DNA from 2 places in the Methylotenera mobilis JLW8 genome. Region 2 is predicted to be linked to the other one. Evidence: riboswitches for the same ligand, from Rfam matches in the RefSeq annotation. Region 2 holds a riboswitch; the other holds the start of a gene.

Region 1 (11,326 bases), 770 kb from region 2:
TATCCAGCACGTTATTGGCACGCGCCTCTAACTTCCACTCTGGGTTGATGCGGTAGTTAGCGGTGAAATTCAATAATGCATAGCCTGGCATGACTTTAGTGTTGGCAAGGTTGTTGTAGCGTGTAGAAGCGCCTTGCATCTCCGCGCCCCACTGCAAATCGCCCAATGTATGCATTAAATTAACTGAGCCGTAACGATTAGCTTGGCGTGGAGTTAAGTTATCTGTCGCCTCATCTCTTGGTGACTGTACAGTGAAGTTTCCACTTAAGAGTAAGTTGTCGCTTACATTCCAACTGGCATCTGTTGTCACACCTTGTATTTCAACTTTGCCAACGTTGATAGGGCAGAAGCCGCCAAGCGTGCAACTTGGAGTGGCAGGGCCTGCATTCGCGAGTAAGCTGCGAATTTTGTTCTGGAATACAACCACGCCAGCATTAAACTTGCCACCCGTGTATTTAACTCCAGCCTCTACGTTGTCTGACTTTTCTGGAGATAGCGTAGGATCACCAAAGTTTGGATAATACAATTGGTTAAAAGTAGGTGCTCTAAATGCTTTGCCATAATTAGCGGTAACGCGCCATTGAGGCGTGATGCGATAACCATAACCGGCACCGCCAGTGGTGAAATTGCCATACTGAGTGTTATGGTCTTCGCGTACAGAGGCTTGTACGGAGTGGTTGCCATGATCCAATAGGTAGCTAGCTAAGAAGCTATCATTGTTACGCTCTTTTTTGAATTTGGTTTTAACGTTGGCTACGCTGCTGACGTCTTGCTCAAGTCGATCATAAGCCAAGGTAAGTTTGCCCAGTGGCAAAGTAAAGTCATTTTGCCAAGAGAGCTGTTGTTGCTCAGTACGATACTTACTTATGCCTTTAGGGTTGTAGGTAGAGCTTGCTTTGGATGTGTTCGGTTTTGCATAGCTATCTGAGTCATCTACCCCCATGCCAAGCTTGAATGTACTATGCCAGAAATCAGTAAATTGGTTTTTGCTGGTAAAAGCATAGCTTTGTAGCGTTTGCTCAGTAAAGTTCTCGTAATTAGAACCATCAAACTCGTTGTGCCCTTTGCTCTCAAAGAACTGCAGTCCCCATGTGTGGCCTTTTGCCAGCTCAAGTTCTGCATAAGCGGAAGTGCTTAAGTTGCGGTAGCTGTCATCGTCTGAGTCTTTGCCTGTGCGGATGCGACGGGCGGAAAAGCTGTCAGTATCCAAACTGCTGACGTTTACGCCATACTTAAGTGCGTTGATACCGCCGTTGATGCCAAACTCTGCAGTTTTTGTATTGTAAGAACCTAGGCCTACCGCGGCATTCACTAATGGTTTATCCGATAAGCTTTTGCGTGTAAAAATCTGAATCACGCCGCCAATTGCATCAGCACCATATAGGCTAGATGCAGGACCACGTAAGATTTCTATTTTTTCGATTTGGCCTAGTGGAATGTTTTCAAAAGAGGTCCTCCCTAGCGTAGCGGAGTTCATGCGTAGGCCATCAACTAGCACTACTGTTTGTTCTGAGCTGGTGCCTCTTAAAAAGACGCTGGCCTCAGTGCCCGCACCTCCGGTAGTAACAATCTGTACGCCAGGTTGCTGGCGCAGAACGTCAGTAATAGAACCTGCGCCCATGCGCTCTATTTCTTCTCGGTCAATTATAGTTACGTCGCCGATCACATTTTGGCGTGCTTGTGGCGTACGTGTGGCTGTCACTACAACCTCGTCTAAGTTGATGGTGTCTGTAGCGTAGACTGTTGGATGAAACGCTAGGCCAATCAGGCCAGCGATGATTTTTTTGTTCATTTGAATTTCCCTATGCGACATGCGACCCCGCATGTAACTGATAACTAAGGAAATACAGAAAGGATAAGTGTCGAAACGAAAAGAATTCACGGCACAAGTTTGTACTTGTGCGCTACGTTTTGAACAACCGTCACCCCGCGGTATTTCCAACTAATTGTTGCGAGGCCGGTCTCCGGGCTCGTGAATGACATGTTTTGCACCTTCCCAAGCAGGGGCTATCAAAATAGCGTGGCTCAGTGGTTTATTGCAAAACAATATGATTGAAAATCATATTCACTTACCGTTGCGGGGGCAGCACAGGGATTGTTATCCGCTCAGAATGACGTATTAACGCACCTATTTCCCAGTTTCACCTTGTTTGTTAACAACAAACATGGCACCTATCAACAACGACAATTATAACGTTTAAAGATTCAATCAGGCGAACTATCTGGGATAAATTTATTTGTAATGTGTTGTAATACTTTTAAAAATCGCTGTTAGCTATTGACTACAATCATTTTTTTCAATTATAGTGATTGTATGGACGCAGACTTAACAGCACTAGAGCAAAAACTGTTGCAATTAATTGCACGGTATAACGAGCTACGCGACGAGAACGCGCGCCTACGTGTTGATCTAGGCGCTATGGAATCTGATACCGCTTTGCTAAAAGCGAACATGGCTCAAGCCAGCGAACGTATCGAAGCGTTAATGCAAAGCCTGCCTTAGTTTTCAATAAACGATTATTTTCGAGTAAAAGCTAATGAGTGAAATTAAAGGCGTTGATGTCAATATCATGGGGCGTGACTTTACCGTGTCATGCACGGATGAAGAGCGTCCAGGTTTGCTTAATGCCGTCAATTTTTTAGACAAGAAAATGCGCGATATTCGCGATAGCGGCAAAGTTATCGGGGTGGAGCGTATTGCGATTATGACTGCGCTCAATTTGTCTTATGAGCTGCTCAATAGTAAAAGCGGCGATGTGAATATCGGCGATATCAAGCGTAGAATCTCTATGATGCAAGATCAGATAGATCAAGCTTGTGAGCTAAAATAAGTATTTTTACAAGTAATTTATTTAGATCGCTATTACGTTTTCTTGATAGCGTTTTCTTGTAACTGGAGTAGAATCAATTCAATCGTTTTATGATTAAAAATAAAACGTCAGGTTATACAGTTTGTTCTCTGCGGCGTGGTTTAGGCTAATAATTCCTTGAACTAGTTTATAGCATCGGTTTTAGTCATTCGAGTTGTTGTGTGAGCGCTCTCATGGTGAGTTCTTTTAGAACCCCTTGGCGAGTGACCCTAATGCGCTCTAGGCTGTTACCACTTGAGCCTTTTTGGTTCAGGATGCTGGCTTAGGCTACGTCCGTGGAGAACTCCTTACTTGATCGCAGGCCTGCTACCTGGATCTATCTTAAGGCGTGATATTTCAAGTCCGCCAAGCTCACAATTTCCAAGCACTTTTCATGACAGCTTTCTAGTATCACTGGCGGTGCAAATCCAGCCTCTGATGCCTCTAGCCAGCGGCTTGCGCACAAGCACCAGCGGTCGCCAGCGCGTAATCCCTCAAAGCCGTATTCGGGACGTGGTGTGCTTAAATCGTTGCCTCTGGAGATTGAAAACGCGAGAAACTCTTCAGTCATTTGCGCACAGACCGTATGGCTACCATGGTCTTCAGCGCCAGTTTCGCAGCAGCCTGAACGGGTGAATCCGGTGACGGGATCTAGGCTGCAAGTTTGTAATGCGGTACCAAGTACGTTTTTTTGTTGTAGTTTTGTCATCTTAGCGTTGATTCAGTTTGGAGTTGGTTCTATTTGATTAGATATAGATTATCATAGACGCTCATTTTTTACAGGAAAACGTAATGCGATATTGGTTAATGAAGTCGGAGCCATCCGATGTTTCAATTGACGACTTAGCCGGCTTTGAGAATCAAACCGTGGACTGGTATGGCGTGCGTAACTATCAGGCACGTAACTTTATGCGCGACCAGATGCAGGTGGGGGACGGCGTGTTGTTCTACCATTCCAATTGCGACGAGCCAGGTATCGCAGGCATCGCCGAAGTTGCGACACTAGCCTACCCAGATCGCTTGCAGTTTATTGAAGGCCATAAGTACTTTGACCCCAAAGCCACGCCAGAGACTCCACGCTGGTTTAATGTGGATGTGAAGTTGGTGCGTAAAACGCGTTTGTTGAGTTTGAAAGAGATGCGCGAGACGCCTGAATTGGAAAACTTGCGCATACTGCAACGCGGTAACCGCTTGTCGATTACGCCAGTTGATCCTAGGGATTGGGCATTTATACTGGAGCAGTTGAAATAAAAAAAGCTCCTATCATAGATAGGAGCTTTAGCAAGAAACGGCCTACTTCATAGGGTAGTCATTGGCTAGCTATCTACTTATTTAGTACCCAATTTAGTGTCTAGGCTACCCATGGATTTTGGATAAGTCACGATACCCCAAGGCATGTCTTTCACCTCGATTTGTTTCGTTACTTCCAGTTTCTGCGCGTCAATCACGTAAACCGCATCTGATTTACCGCAAGCTAACAGCAGTTGTTTGTCATCTGGGGTAAATGTGAAGTGCCAGCAACGGTTGCCGGTAGGGATGTCTTTTATTTTCTCATAAGTTTTAGCGTTAAATACTTGTAGCGCTTTTTGTTTGTTAGTTGCTACAAAAATGTGCTCACCGGTTTTGTCGTAAGAAATGCCGTAAGGCGTTTCGCCAGTATCTACGGTGCGTACAAAGTTAAAGTCTTTATCCAGCACCATGATTTTGTTGCCATACTCGAGTGTGGCTAAGTAGGTATTGCCATCTGGTGATACTTTAATGCCACGTGGGCGATCGCCATACTCATGGGTCTGAATGGTTTTCACCAAGCTGCCGTCAGCAATATTGTGTACGGTCACGGTGTTGTCCGCTTCATTGGTGATCACTAAGTTTTTACCGTCGGCTGAAAACTCAATGCCTTCTGTTTCAGGGCCGCCAGTGATTTCACGTACTTTTTCACCTTTAGTCAAATCGACAACAGCGATTTTGGCGGGGATTTTCTCTTCATCATCGTCATCCTCTTCAACTTTGGCCTTTTCACCTGGTTTCGGTGGTGGGCCACCTACGGCGCTTGGTTCGGATGATATAAATGCGTAGTTACCGCTGATGCGCACAAACTCTGGATTTTTGCCTACAGGGATTTGTTGTAACACTGTGCCTGTGGCGGTGTCGATGACTGAAACGCTCGCGTTTTCGCGCGTTGCTACCACCAGTTTTTTACCATCATCAGTAATACCCAAGCCGCGAGGAGATTCAGCCTTGATGTCAAACTCTTTCACTACTTGCATGGTGGCGAGGTCAATCACGCTTACGCCTGCATCTTGGCGCGTTACATATGCAACGCCACCAGTCGTGGCGTTATCTGCCGCTGGTGTTTGGTTGGCTGGGTCTTTGCTGCAGCCGTTAATGCCTGCCATAAGCGCTAGTAAAATTAAACTAATACGTGTTTTACTAAATGCTGGGGTAAATTTCATACACTCTCTCCAAATTAATTTCTGATGATGTCATGCTGATATTGTGATTTAAATATTAACCCTGCCAAGCATGCAAGAACTGTACTAAAAGTCTAGCTGATTAAAAACAGAAGCTTACATGCCAAGCGGTACAGGGATGGTTAATATTAGCCAATGGTTGTGGTTGATATTAACCAATGTCGATGGATTTAACCTCAGTCACCGTAGTTTTTACTGCGTCATTAACCTAAAAATAATTTATACGCTGGATTGTTAGTTTCTTCCCAGTGTGGGTATCCTAAGTTATTTAGGAAATCAGAAAACTCAGTTAGTTCATTTGGCGGCACTTGCATCCCGGCTAATACGCGACCAAAGTCCGCACCGTGATTGCGGTAATGAAATAGACTAATGTTCCAATCGTGGCCCATGGTGTCTAAGAACTTCATGAGTGCGCCCGGTTTTTCTGGAAACTCAAACCTGAACACTACTTCGTTCTCGGCCTGTGGCGCGTGGCCACCAACTAAATGCCGCAAATGTAATTTCGCCACTTCATTCTCTGATAAATCTAGCGCAGGCAAGCCTTGAGCAGCTAAATCTTTCACTAGTTGTGCGGATTCCGTTGGGTCGTTAACGGCTACCCCCACAAAAATGTGTGCCTCTGTAGGGTCTGAATAGCGGTAATTAAACTCAGTAATATTGCGGTTGCCAAGTAAGTGACAGAAGGCTTTAAATGCACCAGGTTTTTCCGGAATCGTGACCGCTAATACAGCTTCACGTTTTTCTCCCAGCTCGGCGCGCTCGGCAATAAAGCGCAGGCGATCAAAATTCATATTGGCACCAGAGGCGATGCTTATGAGCGTTTTACCCTCCAGCTTTTCGCGTGCGGCGTATGCCTTTAGCCCAGCCGTAGCTAGTGCGCCTGCTGGCTCTAGAATGCTTCGCGTGTCTTCGAACACGTCTTTGATTGCCGCGCAAATTGCGTCGTTGTCCACTATGATCATTTCATCAACGTATTGCTGGCAGAGGGCAAACGTATGCTCGCCTACTTGCTTCACTGCAGCGCCATCGGCAAATAAGCCCACTTGCTCCAGCATCACACGCTGGCCTTGCTGTAATGATTCTGTCATGGCCTCAGCATCGCGTGCTTCTACGCCGATGATTTTAATTTCCGGTCTAACCGCTTTTACATAAGCAGCAATGCCTGCCAATAACCCACCGCCGCCAACGCAGCAGAAAATCGCTTCAATTGGTTCCGGGTGTGCCTCTAAAATTTCCATCGCAATCGTGCCTTGACCGGCAATCACATCGGGATCATCGTAAGGGTGTACGAAGGTCAGGTTCTGGGATTTTTCCAGTTCCAGCGCGTGTACGTAGGCATCAGAGTAACTGTCACCAAACAATACCACTTCTGCGCCACGGCTTTTGACCGCATTAATCTTAATCAACGGGGTGGTGGTCGGCATTACGATAACAGCACGACAGCCCAGCTTTTGGGCAGATAGGGCAACGCCCTGTGCGTGGTTGCCAGCGCTGGCTGCAATCACGCCAGAATCTAGCGCGGCTTTAGGCAGGTAAGCCATTTTGTTGTAAGCGCCGCGTAACTTAAATGAAAATACCGGCTGCATGTCCTCGCGTTTCAAGAAAACACGGTTGTGGATGCGTGCCGATAAGTTGGGCTGGAAATCCAATGGTGTGTTTCTGGCCACGTCGTATACGCGGGAGTTTTTGATTTTTTCTAGATAGTTGGTAGGCATGCGTTTTTGTATTAGTTAGGTAGCGGTGTATAGTTATGGTTTGATTGATATTATAAAGAATTTATAAGGATTTAAGTAAATGGCGTTTACACAAGACGAATTAAAGCAACAAGTTGCAAAAGCAGCTGTGGAATATGTAAAAAGCGGCATCATTGGTGTAGGTACAGGTTCTACCGCTAACTTTTTTATTGAAGAGTTGGCGAAAGTAAAACACAAGATTGATGGCGCAGTCGCCAGCTCTGAAGCAACGGCGCAACGTTTGCGTGGTCATGGTATTGAAGTGTTTGATTTGAACTCAGTCGACAACCTTGAGATTTATGTGGATGGCGCTGATGAAATTACAGAGCATATGCATATGCTAAAAGGCGGCGGCGGTGCACTCACACGTGAGAAGATTGTTGCAGCTGTAGCCAAAAAATTCATCTGTATCTGTGATGCAACTAAATACGTGCCAGTGTTAGGTAAGTTCCCGTTACCAGTAGAAGTCCTGCCAATGGCAAAAAGCCATGTAGCGCGTGAACTGGTTAAATTAGGTGGTCAGCCACAATTGCGTGATTTCACTACCGACAACGGTAACCTGATTCTTGATGTACATGGTTTAACGATTACTGATCCGGTAGCGATGGAAGCAAAAATCAACCAAATCGTAGGCGTGGTAACTAATGGTCTATTTGCCGCTCGTCCAGCAAACGTACTGTTGTTAGCAACGGCTGAGGGTGTGAAAACCTACCAGAAATAACCGTTATTGGTTAAATTGTAATAATTTTGTCATATTGACTCGCTAGACTGTGCTGATTAGCAGATATTGGAAATTAAAAATGCATTCTGAACATACCTTTAAGCAATATGACGCAGAGTTGGAAGCTTTACGAGGCAAAGTGCTGGAGATGGGCGGCTTGGTTGAGCAGCAAATCGTGCAAGCGCTTGAAGCCTTAGTAAAGCTAGATTCAAATTTAGCTAAAGAAGTCATGGTGAGCGATCAGCTTGTTAATGCACTGGAAGTGCAAATTGACGAGGGATGTAGTCAGATTATTGCACGCCGCCAGCCTGCTGCCGGTGACTTACGTATGGTCATGATGATGGTGAAAACCATTACGGATCTTGAGCGTATTGGTGATGAGGCAACTAAAATTGCCCGTACTGCACAAAAGATTTTTGACGAAGACCGTATGTACAAACCACGTTTTAATGAGATTAAATCGATGGTGGCATTGGTGCGCGAGATGTTGCGCACAGCACTCGACGGCTTTGCGCGCTTGGATGTGAGCAAAACAGTAGAGGTTGCTAGGCAGGATGAGTTGGTGGATGAGCATTTCCGTTCAGCTATGCGTCAATTAATTACCTTTATGCTGGAAGATCCACGTACGATTTCTATGTCGTTAGAGGTGTTGTTCGTAGCAAAGGCGATTGAGCGTATCGGTGACCATGCCAAAAACATCGCCGAGTATGTGGTGTATATGGTTAAAGGTAAGGATGTGCGCCATATCTCTGTGCAGGAAATGGAACGAGAAACATTGGAGCCTTAGTTGGCACTGGGTTTGGTTTCAGTCATGTGATGGCGAAATTATTGCAATAAAAAAGCGGCTTAAGAGCCGCTTTTTTATTTGTCAAACTTGCATCGGTTAAACTAGCTAAGTCTTGGCTTGCAAAGCTGTTTCCAAAGCTTAGATTTCTAAAGCCTATTTTTCCAAAACGCAATTTTCTAAAACTTACCCTTAATCCCGGCTTGCTGCTGAGTATCGTTTTATCTGCAAATTAGTTGCTATCCTCTACTCACTCTTTTTAGCCGTTGCTTTCTTAGGTGCGGCTTTCTTGGTAGTGGCTTTTTTTGGAGCTGCCTTTTTGGCTGCCGGCTTGTCTTCGCTAGCTGCGACTGTTTTCTTGGCTGCCGCTTTTTTTGCCGGTGCTTTTTTGGCTGGCGCGTCTTTAGCTGCTTTTGCGCTCAGTAATTCTAAGGCCTCCTCCATGGTGAGCGATTCTGGCTCGATGCTTTTTGGTAGGGTGGCGCGTAACTTGCCATGCTGCACATAAGGGCCGTAACGCCCTGCAAACACTTCAATCTGACCATCCTCTGTTGGGTGGCTACCTAGTGAGCAAAGTGGTGCAGGCCCTGTGTGGGCTTGTGCTAAAAGAGCTACTGCGCCATCTAAATCTATACTAAACACGCTCAGATTTTTCGGGATAGATTTAAATTTTGCATCATGATTAATATAAGGGCCAAAGCGGCCAATATTGGCAATAATTTTTTTGTTGGTCTCTGGGTGCAGACCTAAATCTCGCGGCAAGGACAGCAACATATTGGCTGTTTCTAAATTAACATCTGCTAATGCAATCTCTTTGGGGATGCTGACGCGTTTGGGTTTCTTTTTCTCACCCTCTACTGCCATGCCTACCTGTAGATATGGACCATAAGGACCATTCATCAGGTAGATTTCTTTGCTGGTTGCAGCGTCTACCCCAATACTGACTGGATCTGTGCCGGCATTTGCCGTGCCGTCTATGCTGCGCTTGTAATCGCATTTTGGTGTGTCGTTGTAGCCGGTACAGCCAATAAAGCTACCAAAGCGGCTTAATTGTTTTTGCAGTGGTTTGCCACATTTAGGGCAGGCTTCATCAATCAGTTCGTTGCCTGGACGCTCTACATCTGCTTTGTTGTGAATCTGCTGGTTAAAATCTTGCCAGAACTCGTCCATGAGTGGCACCCAGTCACGCTCACCCTCTGCTACGCTGTCTAGTGCGTTTTCTAGGTTGGCGGTAAAGTCATAATCCACATACTTGGTGAAGTGTTCGGTTAAGAATTTGTTCACTACACGGCCGACATCTGTAGGCGTGAAGCGTTTTTTGTCCAGCAGTACATATTCACGGTCTTGCAGTGTGCTAATGATGCTGGCGTAGGTAGAGGGGCGGCCAATACCATATTCTTCCAGTACTTTTACAAGGCTGGCTTCAGAATAGCGTGGTGGTGGTTCAGTAAAGTGCTGTTCGCCGTAGATTTTTTCAACGGTAAGTATTTCACCTGTTTCTAGGTTAGGTAGTTTGCTTTCAGCTTCTTCTTCCTCGTCGTCTGAGCCTTCCATGTACACCGCAATAAAGCCCGGGAATACTAGGGTTTGCCCTGTCGCGCGGAACAGGTTGGCATCGCTGCCTACGCTTAAGTCTACACTCACTGCATCAAACTTGGCTGGCGCCATCTGGCAGGCCAGCGCACGCTTCCAAATCATTTCGTACAGTTTGAATTGTTCGTCATTTAAATACTGACGCACACTGGTTGGCGTGCGTGAAATGTCGGTTGGGCGAATCGCCTCATGTGCCTCTTGCGCGCTTTTTGACTTGGTTTTGTACATGACCGGTGATTTTGGCAGGTACTCTGTATCGAAATTCTTTTTTACGTAGTCACGAATTTGCATCACAGCTTCGGTCGCCAAGCTAAACGAGTCGGTACGCATATAGGTAATTAAACCCACGGTGCCTCCGCCTACATCCACCCCTTCGTACAGTTGCTGCGCTACACGCATGGCGCGTGAGGTGGTGAAGCCCAGCTTGCGTACAGCCTCTTGTTGCAGTGTAGAGGTGGTGAACGGTGCGGCAGGACTGCGGCTACGTTGTTTCTTTTCTACACGCGATACGGTGGTTTTGCCGGCGCTGGCTAATAGTAGTTTGCCAACGATGTCAGACTGTTGGTCATGATTGATTACTGTGAACTGCTCAACTTTTTGATTGTTGAGTTGCACCAGTTTAGCTTTAAAGCCATGCTGATGTTTTAACGCATCTAAATGGATAGACCAATACTCTTGTGATTTAAACGCCTCAATTTCTAGCTCGCGTTCTACTATCAGTCGTAATGCCGGGCTTTGTACGCGGCCTGCAGATAGTCCGCGACGGATTTTCTTCCATAGCAACGGCGATAAGTTGAAACCAACCAGATAATCCAGTGCGCGGCGCGCTTGTTGCGCATTCACCATAGGCATCGAGATGTCGCGTGGCTCAGCAATCGCGTGCTCTACGGCACCCTTGGTAATCTCATGAAACACTACGCGTTTCATCAGTTTGTTTTTGAGTAGTTTTTTAGATTTTAAAATCTCGGCAATATGCCAGGAAATAGCCTCACCTTCGCGGTCCGGGTCGGTTGCCAGATAAATGCTATCAGCATTTTTAACGGCTTTGGCAATTGCGTCCACATGCTTACTATTACGCTCAATAATGTCGTACTTCATGGCGAACTGGTTTTCGGTATCCACTGCGCCATTTTTGGGAATTAGGTCACGCACATGTCCATAAGAGGCAAGTACCT
Region 2 (11,326 bases):
AGCAGCCACTTATAAGTCCCATCGCCACATAGCTTTTGCTGTTCTATCTGATACCGATCACTGTTGTTATCTTTCATAGCTTGTATTGCCATCATGGTGTTGGTAATGCTGTCCGGGTGTGTGTGTGCTGCCCAGTGATGAAATCTTTCAATATCTTCTGGTAAATTTGCATTTAATCCCAAAATTTCCATTAACCGAGGGGATGCTTCTGTTTTTCCTGTCTTAAAATCATATTCCCAAACTCCATCTCCTGCACCTTCTAAGGCAAATCTCCAGCGCTCTTCATTCTTTTTTAAGGCAACCTCGCTGTGGTTTTTTTCAATAGCAATACTTGCCAAATAAGCGGCTTGTTCAATCAGCATAATATTGGCTTCAGTTGGCTGATATGTGTACTGATGATAAATGGCAACGGTTCCTAGTATCTTGCCTTGCGTTGAGCGTATTGGTTCTGACCAGCAAGAGCCTAGCCTAGCCTGGCCCGCAAGCTCCTTAAAATGGTGCCAATAAGGGTGGCTTTGGATGTCTTCAACAATGACCCTTTTTCCTGTAAATGCGGCCGTTCCGCATGATCCGATGCCCTCACCAACATCTAGGTTGTTGATAGCAGCCACATAAAATCCTGGCAGATTGGGCGTTGCAGTTGCGAGTAGACGCTTGCCGTCGGTGTTCAGTAGCATGATGCTACCGCGTGTCGCTGGATTTTCTTGCTCCACCCACAAGATAATCGCTCTTAGTGTATTGGTTAGTGGTGCGCTTTTGGTAATCAGCTCTAGCACATGGCTACGGAACTTCTCCCGTACCTCGGCGTGTTTGAGCTCGTCGCTGTAATGACTGAGCCTGGTAATAATTAACCCAATCAGGCAGGATGTTAAGGCGAAAAATATCAAAGGAAGATAGTTTTTTTGCGCGCTAAATAATACTTCAAATGGTTTCACGAAGTAGTATTCACCGGCTATTCCAGAAAGTATGGTGACCAATATGCCAGGGCCTGTGCCCAGTAGGTAGAAGCTGATGAGCGTTGGTAAATAAAAGGAGATGTATGCCAGATTTTCTTGTGCAGGCGCCATCATGAAGCGCAGAAAAAAGGCGATGAGGAACAGCGCTATCGCAATTAGGTAACGATAGGAAGGTGGTAATCTTGTATGCATTTCTTCGAAATTCAACAAAATAATCCTTTCGTTTACTTACACGTTCATCTGTGAGTAAACTATGCGTCACTATTAGCTTAGCATATTAAAAATTTATTATAATGAATTTTAGTGAGTTGTTGTTGGTCATTACTAGCTCACACTGTTTATATCACTAGATTAGGTCATCGTATTTGTTATGTCTGTTAAACATCCTTTTTTTGAATACCTTGGCGAAAACTACCCATATGCGTTAGAGAGTAAGTTTGATCGCATACTGACTCGTATTGAGAAGCTTTGGTCTACACCGCAAATACATGATTATTTCAGTGATTTGATTATCGACTCTCGCGGTGGACGCCAAGGATTCCCTCAAGATGTGATGGAGGATATTCTCAGGCTGCGGCAAGTACGGCAGTCTCAGCATATCCGCGAGGCAGAAGGTGTAGATAATGCGCTTAAAGAGTTCGAGCAGCGCGGAATTGCGCGCAATGATGAGCAATTTCTACAGGCAATTCAAACGGGAAATCAGGCGGTTGTTGACCTCTTTGTGCGTAGTAATTTTAATATCCACATTTCAGACTCAGAGGGTACACCGGCGCTGCTAGTGGCTTTGAAAAAAGGTTACACGGTGATTGCGAGCATACTGATTAAAAAGGGCGCGGATGTGAACGCTTATGACCGCAAGACCATGACGCCGCTGTTGTTGGTATGTGGTCAGCAGTTGCCGGGCTATAAAATGGTTGCAGAGATGCTGATTAAACGAGGGGCTTATATCAATGATAGAGATAGCCAGGGTTTCACCCCTTTACTACTGAGCCTCACCTCTGGTCAGTTTGAGGTGGCCGAACTGCTGATTGAGCGAGGTGCGGATGTAATGGCGCGCGGTAAAAATGGCAAATCTACGCTAGCCTTAGCTGAAGCCTCTGGCAACGCTAAAATCATAGCGCTATTACAAGACAAGGGCGCAACCTATTAATTACAGACATTAATAGCTGGAAAAAATAGCCGTAAAGATTACGCTATTCTTGCCAGTTTCTTCCTGTCTGTTTTTTTTGCTCTGCTACTGAATCTGCTTTCGGATTATATTCAGTGCTTAATCCCAGCTTAATGCACCACCAGTTTGATATTCCGTTACACGCGTTTCAAAGAAGTTTTTCTCTTTCTTCAAGTCAATCATTTCACTCATCCATGGGAATGGATTGGTCGCACCTTGATATAACACATCCAAACCGATTTGCTGGCAGCGACGGTTGGCAATAAAACGTAAATATTCCTTAAACATCGTAGCATTCAAGCCCAACACGCCACGTGGCATGGTGGCTTCGGCATAGCGGTACTCAAGCTCAACACCGTGCTGGATTAAACCTTTGATCTCATCGCGGAATTCTGCAGTCCACAAGTGCGGATTTTCCAATTTAATCGTATTGATCACATCGATACCAAAATTGCAGTGCATAGACTCGTCACGCAAGATGTATTGGTATTGCTCGGCAGCGCCCTGCATCTTGTTCTGGCGACCCAGTGCAAGAATCTGTACGAACCCGACATAGAAAAACAGGCCTTCCATGATGCAGGCAAACACGATGAGTGAACGCAGCAGTTGCTGGTCCGCTTCTGCTGTACCAGTTTTGAATTCCGGATTCGTCAGCGTGTTGATGAACGGAATCAAGAAGTCATCTTTATCTTTAATGCTCGCCACTTCTTGGTAAGCATTAAACACTTCCGATTCGTCTAAGCCCAGACTCTCGACGATGTATTGATACGCATGGGTATGGATTGCCTCTTCAAAACCCTGGCGCAGCAAGTATTGGCGTGCTTCTGGCGCCGTAATGTGGCGATAGGTACCGAGCACGATGTTGTTCGCAGCCAGCGAGTCGGCCGTAGTGAAAAAGCCCAAATTACGCTTCACAATCAGACGCTCATCGTCTGTAAGTGCTGTGCTGTCTTTCCATTGTGCAATATCTCGGCTCATGGAAACCTCTTGCGGCATCCAGTGATTGGCGCAGCCTGCAAGGTATTTGTCCCAAGCCCAGTGATATTTAAACGGCACCAGTTGGTTTACATCAGTCTGGCCGTTAATCATGCGTTTGTCAGAGGCGTTCACACGGCCTGAGATAGATGGCTGGTTTGCTGCTACTGGCGTTGCGGTTTGCACAGCTGGGGCCGGCACTGCCGCTAACTTAGGTGCTGATGGCTCTGTAATTACTTCATCTTCAAATGAAAGCATGTTTTTTCCTTTGTTCTTTATTCTTTACTTTGCGTTAGCAAGTTGGCGAGAGTCATTCAGTGCGAGGCGCAACAAGCACAAAAGACAAGACGGTACCAGTAGTACGGCGCAGTCTTTGAGCATTGTTGCAACAATGCAATGAGCGGCTCACAGGGGCTTGCTTATTGGCAAGATTCGCAGTCTGGGTTGTCGATACTGCACATTTTCGGCGCAGGTTCTGGTGCCGTTGTATGTGCAGACACCGCGTTCAACTCACCACCGCTGCCAGTAGATTTCTCCGCCGCAGTTGCACCCAAAGAGCGTAGGTAATAGGTCGTTTTCAAACCACGTTGCCATGCTAGTAGATACGTATCGTTCAGCTTCTTGCCTGATGGCACCGCAAAGTACAGGTTGAGTGATTGCGCCTGGTCTATCCATTTCTGGCGACGTGCTGCCGCTTCAATCAACCAGCTTGGGTCTACGTCAAAGGCAGTTGCATAGAGCTGCTTCAAGTCAGCAGGCACACGCTCAATTGGCGCCAATGAGCCATCAAAATATTTCAAGTCAGATACCATTACGGTATCCCACAAGCCGCGTGCTTTCAGGTCATTAACCAACTGCTCGTTTACGATGGTGAACTCGCCTGATAAATTAGATTTCACATATAGGTTTTGGTATTCAGGCTCAATACTGGCTGATACTCCTACGATATTAGAAATCGTTGCAGTAGGCGCAATGGCCACGCAGTTGGAGTTACGCATACCAACTTTTTGGATACGGTTGCGCAAGGCATCCCAATCCAACGTTTTGCTTCTATCTACTTCTACATTGCCGCCACGTTCTGCTTCCAGCAGATTCAATGTATCCAACGGCAAAATGCCTTGATCCCATAAGCTGCCTTTAAAGCTAGAGTATGGGCCGCGTTCTTCTGCCAGCACGGTTGAAGCCCAATACGCGTTGTAACACACCATTTCCATTGCACGGTCGGCAAACTCCACTGCATCCATACTTGCGTAAGGAATACGCATTGCGTGTAAGCAATTTTGGAAACCCATGATACCCATGCCCACCGGGCGATGACGGGTATTGGAATTACGCGCCTTGCCTACAGGATAGAAATTGATATCCACCACGTTATCTAACATGCGCATACCGACTTTGATCGTCGCCTGCAATTTGTCGTTATCTAACTCTAAATTTCCGTTAACTTCTTTTAAATGTTGCAATAAGTTCACAGAGCCCAGGTTGCACACAGCAATTTCAGTATCAGAAGTATTCAATGTGATTTCTGTACACAGGTTTGAGCTATGCACCACACCTACGTGCTGCTGTGGTGAGCGAATGTTGCATGGGTCTTTAAAGGTGATCCAAGGATGGCCTGTTTCAAACAACATGGACAACATCTTGCGCCACATTTGAATTGCAGGAACACGTTTGAATAGCTTGATTTCACCGGTGTCAGCACGGCGCTCATACTCTACATAAGCTTTTTCAAAAGCTTTACCGTATTTGTCATGCAAATCAGGTACGTCGGATGGAGAGAACAATGTCCACTCGCCCTGCTCCGTCACACGGCGCATGAACAGGTCTGGAATCCAGTGCGCGGTATTCATGTCATGCGTACGGCGACGGTCATCACCGGTGTTTTTACGCAAGTCTAAAAACTCTTCGATGTCCAAGTGCCAGGTTTCCAGGTAACCACACACCGCACCTTTACGCTTACCACCTTGGTTCACAGCCACTGCGGTGTCATTCACCACTTTTAAGAATGGAATCACGCCTTGGCTCTTGCCATTAGTACCTTTGATACGTGCGCCTAATGAGCGCACCGGTGTCCAGTCGTTACCTAAACCGCCTGCATATTTTTGCAGTAGCGCGTTTTCTTTAATGCCTTGGTAGATGCCATCCAAGTCATCGCTCACGGTAGTGAGGTAGCATGAAGAAAGCTGTGAATGCAATGTGCCGGCGTTGAATAAGGTAGGTGTTGAGCTCATAAAGTCGAACGTACTCAATACGTTATAGAACTCAATTGCTCGCGCTTCGCGGTCAATTTCATTAATCGCCAAGCCCATCGCCACGCGCATAAAGAAGATTTGCGGTAGTTCAATACGACGCTCTTCGATATGCAAGAAATAACGGTCATACAGGGTTTGAATACCTAAGTAACCAAATTGGAAGTCGCGCTCTTTTACCAAAGCATTTGCGAGTTTATCTAAATCGAACTGCGCCAAACGTGGATCCAGCAAATCTGCATCGATACCGATTTTGATATAGCGTGGGAAATATTCTGCATAGTGTGCGTCCATCTCAGCATGGCTTACACGTTCGCCCAGCACCTCTGCACGTACTAAATCCAGTTGCAGACGCGCTGTTACATAGTTGTAAGCTGGTTCGGTTTCAATCAAGCTACGCGCAGAAAGAATCAGCGCTTTGTACACTTCAGTGAATGGAATTCCATCGTATAAATCGCGTACAGCTTGCTCAACCACTAGGTTCACATCAACTTCATTACCTAAATTTAAGCAGGCTTCAGCCACCATCTCATTCAATTGTTTGATATTAAGCGGCACTAGTTTGCCGTCGATATTTACGTTCAAAGCATGGCTTGGTTCGCTGGTGGTCGCTTTTTCGGCAGCACGCTCCGCGTTGCGTTTTTCACGGTAAAGCACGTATGCACGTGCTACGTCGTGGTTACCATTGCGCATGAGCGCTAATTCAACCTGGTCTTGGATATCCTCAATATGAATGGAGCCGCCGGTTGGCAAACGGCGAATTAGGGCATGATTAACGATTTGACTGAGCGAAGTGACCTGGTCGCGTACGCGCTGTGAAGCGGCACTGTGATTGCCTTCAACTGCCAAGAACGCCTTGGTAATAGCGATAGAAATTTTGTCTAAATTAAATGTTACAGCGGCACCATTACGGCGAATCACTTGCAACATAGGTAACATTGTAGCTTGTACTGAATCAGTACTTGAAGATGGTTTTATATCATCCATTTGTTTTCCCTTTTTAATAAAGGGCAGGTACGCTTTGGACAGCGAGCATCTTCTGCAATAGAAAAATGCGCCAAACAAAGACCAGCATGGCGGATAGATTAAATCTATCCATCTGCCGAGGACACCCCGCCTCAAACGTTATAAAAGTATTCACCCCAGTGCGGTGTGAAAAATGTCTACGGCAGGTCTCCTGGCTTTCAGGTCATCATTATTTTGCTAGCCTTCCCAAATTTTAATTCACTAAAATTCAGTGGCGAGAAATACAAAATAACTCTCTGATTACAGTTGCGGGGGCAGCCCCGGTATTGATGTTTGCGTTACGCCAAACTTCGCACCGGATTCCCTATTATCTTAAATTTCGACTGAAAAATAAGAACCGTATGCGAGAAATATAACGCAATATAACGGGTGGTTGCAATATAAAAAACACAATATATTGATATTGGTCTGATTTAAAATTCCATATATATGTTTTATAAGGATTTTTTAATTAATTTATTTTTGTGTGTTAAAAGCAGAAATCAGGCATGGTGCGCTTGCCTCTAGTCCTTCAGAATAAGCTTTGGTTTTACGATATTACTTGGCTAACCAGCCTTGATCACGCGTTGTTGAGGCTAGTGCTGATACATGCATCAATTAAATTTAATTTTGTTCAGCAGTTGGTCGTTGGCATCGTAGTAATAAGCCTCATAAGAAATTTTTTTGATCGAATATACCTTTTCAATCACGATTTTAGACGCATCGCCTTTGTGAGCCTGTACCAAGGTTTGCTTGGCGAGTGTTAATGAGCTCACTGGGATAATACGTTCAAGTTCAAAGCCTTCGCTATACTTAAACTCAACGCTGTACAGTAAATCATTCCAACTGAATGATGCGTCATAACCTTTTGCCATACGCATGACGTGTATGCTTGGGTTATGCATTTCTTGCACGCGTAAAATTGCACTGTTAAACAGTAGCGCACCTGATACCACCATTGCGCCGTAGCCAAACTTACTGAACCTAGCAGTGGATATTCTGGGCAGAATAAATTTCATTAGATAAGTTGCAAGCACGGCAGCTGCCGCGACGATCAGGCCAATTTCTAACACTTTAAGCGTAAATAAGCATAGGTAAGCATATAAAAAGAGCTTGATGATATGTAGCAAAATTTCATTAGCGGCGCGGGTGGCAACGATTTCAGTTTTAACTAAGCCATAGCGTAAATATACGCCATTAAATAACACGCCCACTGCGCCAGTTAGCCCAGAAATAAACCCAGCCAACAAGCCAATGGCACGTAAAAACTGATTGGAATAATTGGGTTTTGCATTAGCCACAGTTTCTTTTCTAAACAAATAAGGCAAGTTGGAAACTAAAAATATTGCCATGCATAGCTCAACGTAAGTTGGGTCTAAATAGCTTAACAGCCAAGCGCCTAACGCCACACCTGGCAGTGCCGCCGGTAAAAAAAGTCTAACGATATGCCAGTTTATTTTTGAGTAGAACAAGGAAAGTTTGGTCACCGAGTTTACCGAGGTGCCGATAGATAATGCGGCCGGTATTTGCGATGCCGGCAAAGCGTAACCTAAGATGGGGATAAGCAATAAGCCTGCACCACCGCCACAAATCACACTAATAGAAAATGCCAATAGAGCGGCAATAAAAATGGAGAAAAAAATCATGAGCGTTATTTTTTTGAGTAGGTAAAAAGGCGATGAGTACGGATAGCTGCTAATGCTTTAGCGCGATACATCTTAAAAATATGAGGCGGGTTTACATTAATGCGTGCGTTTGGCTGCGGATTGTTTGAATATAGTGATACAGCCGATAATCAGCACCATTAAGACCATAGAGGCGGAATAGCGGCTAAGTGCTAAGCCACCTGCGGCTAAAGGTTTATCAAGAAAGTCGCCAACAACCGCACCCAGTGGGCGCGTTAGAATAAATGCCGCCCAGAACAAAATAGTGTTGGAGATATTAGACTTATAATAAGCCACAACAATCAAAGCAAGCATGGCGCCAAAGATGATTGCTGCACCGATATATCCAAGTCCTGCACTATCTGCAGCCCAATCACCTAGTGCTGTACCCAGTGTTTGAGAAAACATGATGGTTAACCAGTAAAACATTTCCGCTTTTTTAGAGGTAATCACCGTAATAGACACCGAGCCCAGTGTACGATACCAAATAAAGAGGGATGACATAAGCAGCGTAAATAGAAGTAACGTACCGCCCGCATAGCCAATACCCAGCGAGCGGTCTGCGTAATCAGCTAAAGTAGTGCCTACGGTAGTGGTGGCGATAATGGTGGTCCAATAAAGCCAAGGGTTAAAATGCTTCACGGTAATCTGTGTAAAGACAGCTAATAGGAATGCCGCGGTAAAAGCGATAGTCGCAACGAGGTACCCAAGATTCATGGACATTGAAACGGCATCGCCCCCAGTTTCACCTAGTGTGGTTGCCGCAATTTTAATTATCCAAAATATCAGTGTGACTTCCGGTACTTTTATCAGTGTGTTTTTTATGGTGGCATTCATGCTGCTATTTTCTTGAGAGTACGATAACGCCAGCTACTATCAAAATAGCACCTATCATCATGCGCAAGGTGATGGCTTCTTTAAATAACAACCATGCCAATAGCACGGTGACTACAACGCTGCCCTTATCAATCAATGCTACGGTTGCTACATCTCCCATTTTTAGCGCTTTGTAATAAAAAATCCAAGAACCGGCGGTAGTGAGCGCAGAGAGTGCTAGCCAAATATAGTGATGTTTTTGCAGGTTTTTAATTTCGGCGGGGGCTATGCTGAGCAAGCCAAAGAAAATAATAAATGCACAAACAAACAGCGTTCTTACCGTTAAGCCTAATTCAGCAGAAATGTCAGTTAACCCTTGTTTGGCAATGACGGCAGTAAAGCCTGCAAATAGCATGGAGATAATCGCGTATGCAACCCAGCGTTCCATGTGCGTTAATCCACCTTCAGGTCCTGATTCTGATTAGCTAGGGCGGCTGATTTGAGCACGGTATTTTTAGAGAAAATACCTTTCTTGGCTGCACATATATGTGAATCTAATTCATACGAGGCTAATATCGTACAAAATAAATCGTCGTGGCTCAGTGCATGGTTTTGATACGATTTAATATCATCTAAACGATAATCAAAGTTTTGGCCCGCCCATACGATTACTGGCACATGCGTTTGCTCTTTAGGCGCCATCATGTATGGTGCAGCATGTAAGTAAATGCCATGCTCACCTAAGGACTCGCCATGATCTGAAACGTAGAGCATGGCCGTTTCGTGCGTACTGTCATATTTTTTGAGGAAATTAATTACCTCGGACAAGAAGTAATCTGTATATAAAATTGCATTGTCGTAGGCATTATCAATTTCCTGTTTAGAGCAATCTCTGAGCTCACCGGTTTGGCAAGCAGGTTTAAAGCGCTCAAATGCTTTGGGGTATCTGCGGTAGTATTCAGGGCCGTGGTTGCCCATTTGGTGCAATACAATCATCATGTCCTGAGATTTGTGCGCCTCTATATATTTATCCAGCCCGCTTAACATGCCGATATCTCTGCACTCACCCTCGCAAACCGGGTTAAGGGTAGGCGATTTGAAGTCCTCATATCTCACCCTGGTAGCCACGCCTTTAGAGTCTGAGTTGTTGTCGCGCCATAACACTTCGATACCATTTTTCTTTAGTACGTCTAACAAGTTCTCTTGTTCCAGTGCTTTTTCTTTATCGTATTTGCTGCGCCCTAATGACGAAAACATGCAGGGAACCGATACCGAAGTTGAGGTGCCGCATGAACTGACGTTGCTAAAGCTGACAACATTCTGTTTGGCGAGTAATGGATTGGTCTCGCGCTGATAGCCGTTTAATGAGAATCTATCGGCACGCGCTGTTTCACCCACCACTAATATAATAAGTTCCTTCTTGCTGGTGCTTGAGTCAATTAATACTGCATCTTCCGCTGTTTTATTGAGAGTTGGGTTACTTGGCGCTTTGGCTTGGTCTGTTAAGTATTTAATGGCCGAGTACACTGCATAGGTTGGGTTTGCGTAGAACCTGACGATTTTATGTTCACGTATAAACGAGCTGTAATCGGCGGTGAACGGCAGCACGAGCAGAATAATGCCTGCCAAGCAGAAGAAGATGGTTTTTAATCTGGATTTTAATTCTGATTTGAAGTTGCTAGGGGAGGGGAAGTACTTAACGATTAACCATGCCGGTAGCACACCCAATGCCAAAGTTCTGACGATTAAACTCATGGTGATTAAGCCAGCAAACTCATTTACACTGGTTTGCATGATGTTATCAATCATGACTGTATCAATAATGATACCTAAGTGATCCATATAGTAAGCGGCTTGCGATGCAATGACGACAAACAATGCCAAGATCCAGCGTGTAAATCTCCCGTGGCATATAGCTAGGAAAAAAATCGCGGTAAGTGCGCTAAAGAATAAAGCTAATGAAGTTAAAAATGGCACGTTGGCAACCGTCAGTGGGTATATGTGCACAATGCCGTGAAACAGAGCGAAGTTGCCTGTCAGCATGATGAACGCAGCAACTAACAATATTGCTTGTGTTTGATTCAGAAATTTTGGCAATACTGCCTGATTAGTAATTTCTGGATGCGTTGACTGCATAGTATGGTATACCTTGGCTTATAATATTTTTTAAGGTAAATGCAGTTAATGTGCCAAATATCTACTCTATTGATTTATATGGGAAATAGTTGGTTGCGGCTAGCGCTTGATGCAATAATTGCGTGAATTACTAAAATACATCAATCTGGCACTGCATAAATTGTAGGCTATTTATTGATGCTTGTTAGCGTTAGCGTGTGTGTAGATAAGGTTGAGTGATAGCGTTAATGGGCACCTAGAAGGCGCGCAGTTACTCAATTCTAGTGCTAAACTTGATTCTGTACGCGGTAAGTAAGGACGACCTTACTCATTTGATTGATTTCGGGACGACCCAATATTTTTTGTGAGGTATTAGTG

What was found. A riboswitch is a leader RNA that binds a small molecule or an ion and turns the genes downstream of it on or off. The one in region 2 is predicted to bind cobalamin.
Region 1: linked by a shared signal. The riboswitch ahead of MMOL_RS01425 (TonB-dependent receptor domain-containing protein) and the one ahead of MMOL_RS09735 (ribonucleoside-diphosphate reductase subunit alpha) in region 2 are both predicted to bind cobalamin.

Annotation. Positions count from the first base shown of each region.
Region 1 is NC_012968.1:310,218-321,543, forward strand. It holds gene MMOL_RS01425 (TonB-dependent receptor domain-containing protein) at 1-1,792, opposite strand, end outside; cobalamin riboswitch at 1,939-2,191, opposite strand; gene MMOL_RS01430 (hypothetical protein) at 2,315-2,503, shown strand; gene MMOL_RS01435 (cell division protein ZapA) at 2,538-2,831, shown strand; gene MMOL_RS01440 (DUF2237 family protein) at 3,187-3,558, opposite strand; gene MMOL_RS01445 (EVE domain-containing protein) at 3,642-4,100, shown strand; gene MMOL_RS01450 (YVTN family beta-propeller repeat protein) at 4,178-5,302, opposite strand; gene ilvA (threonine ammonia-lyase, biosynthetic) at 5,524-7,035, opposite strand; gene rpiA (ribose-5-phosphate isomerase RpiA) at 7,115-7,774, shown strand; gene phoU (phosphate signaling complex protein PhoU) at 7,854-8,561, shown strand; gene topA (type I DNA topoisomerase) at 8,805-11,326, opposite strand, start outside.
Region 2 is NC_012968.1:2,086,560-2,097,885, reverse strand. It holds gene MMOL_RS09750 (sensor domain-containing diguanylate cyclase) at 1-1,163, opposite strand, end outside; gene MMOL_RS09745 (ankyrin repeat domain-containing protein) at 1,327-2,106, shown strand; gene MMOL_RS09740 (ribonucleotide-diphosphate reductase subunit beta) at 2,224-3,357, opposite strand; gene MMOL_RS09735 (ribonucleoside-diphosphate reductase subunit alpha) at 3,519-6,335, opposite strand; cobalamin riboswitch at 6,499-6,731, opposite strand; gene MMOL_RS09730 (sulfite exporter TauE/SafE family protein) at 6,968-7,999, opposite strand; gene MMOL_RS09725 (COG4705 family protein) at 8,096-8,854, opposite strand; gene MMOL_RS09720 (EamA family transporter) at 8,859-9,281, opposite strand; gene MMOL_RS09715 (phosphoethanolamine transferase) at 9,287-10,969, opposite strand.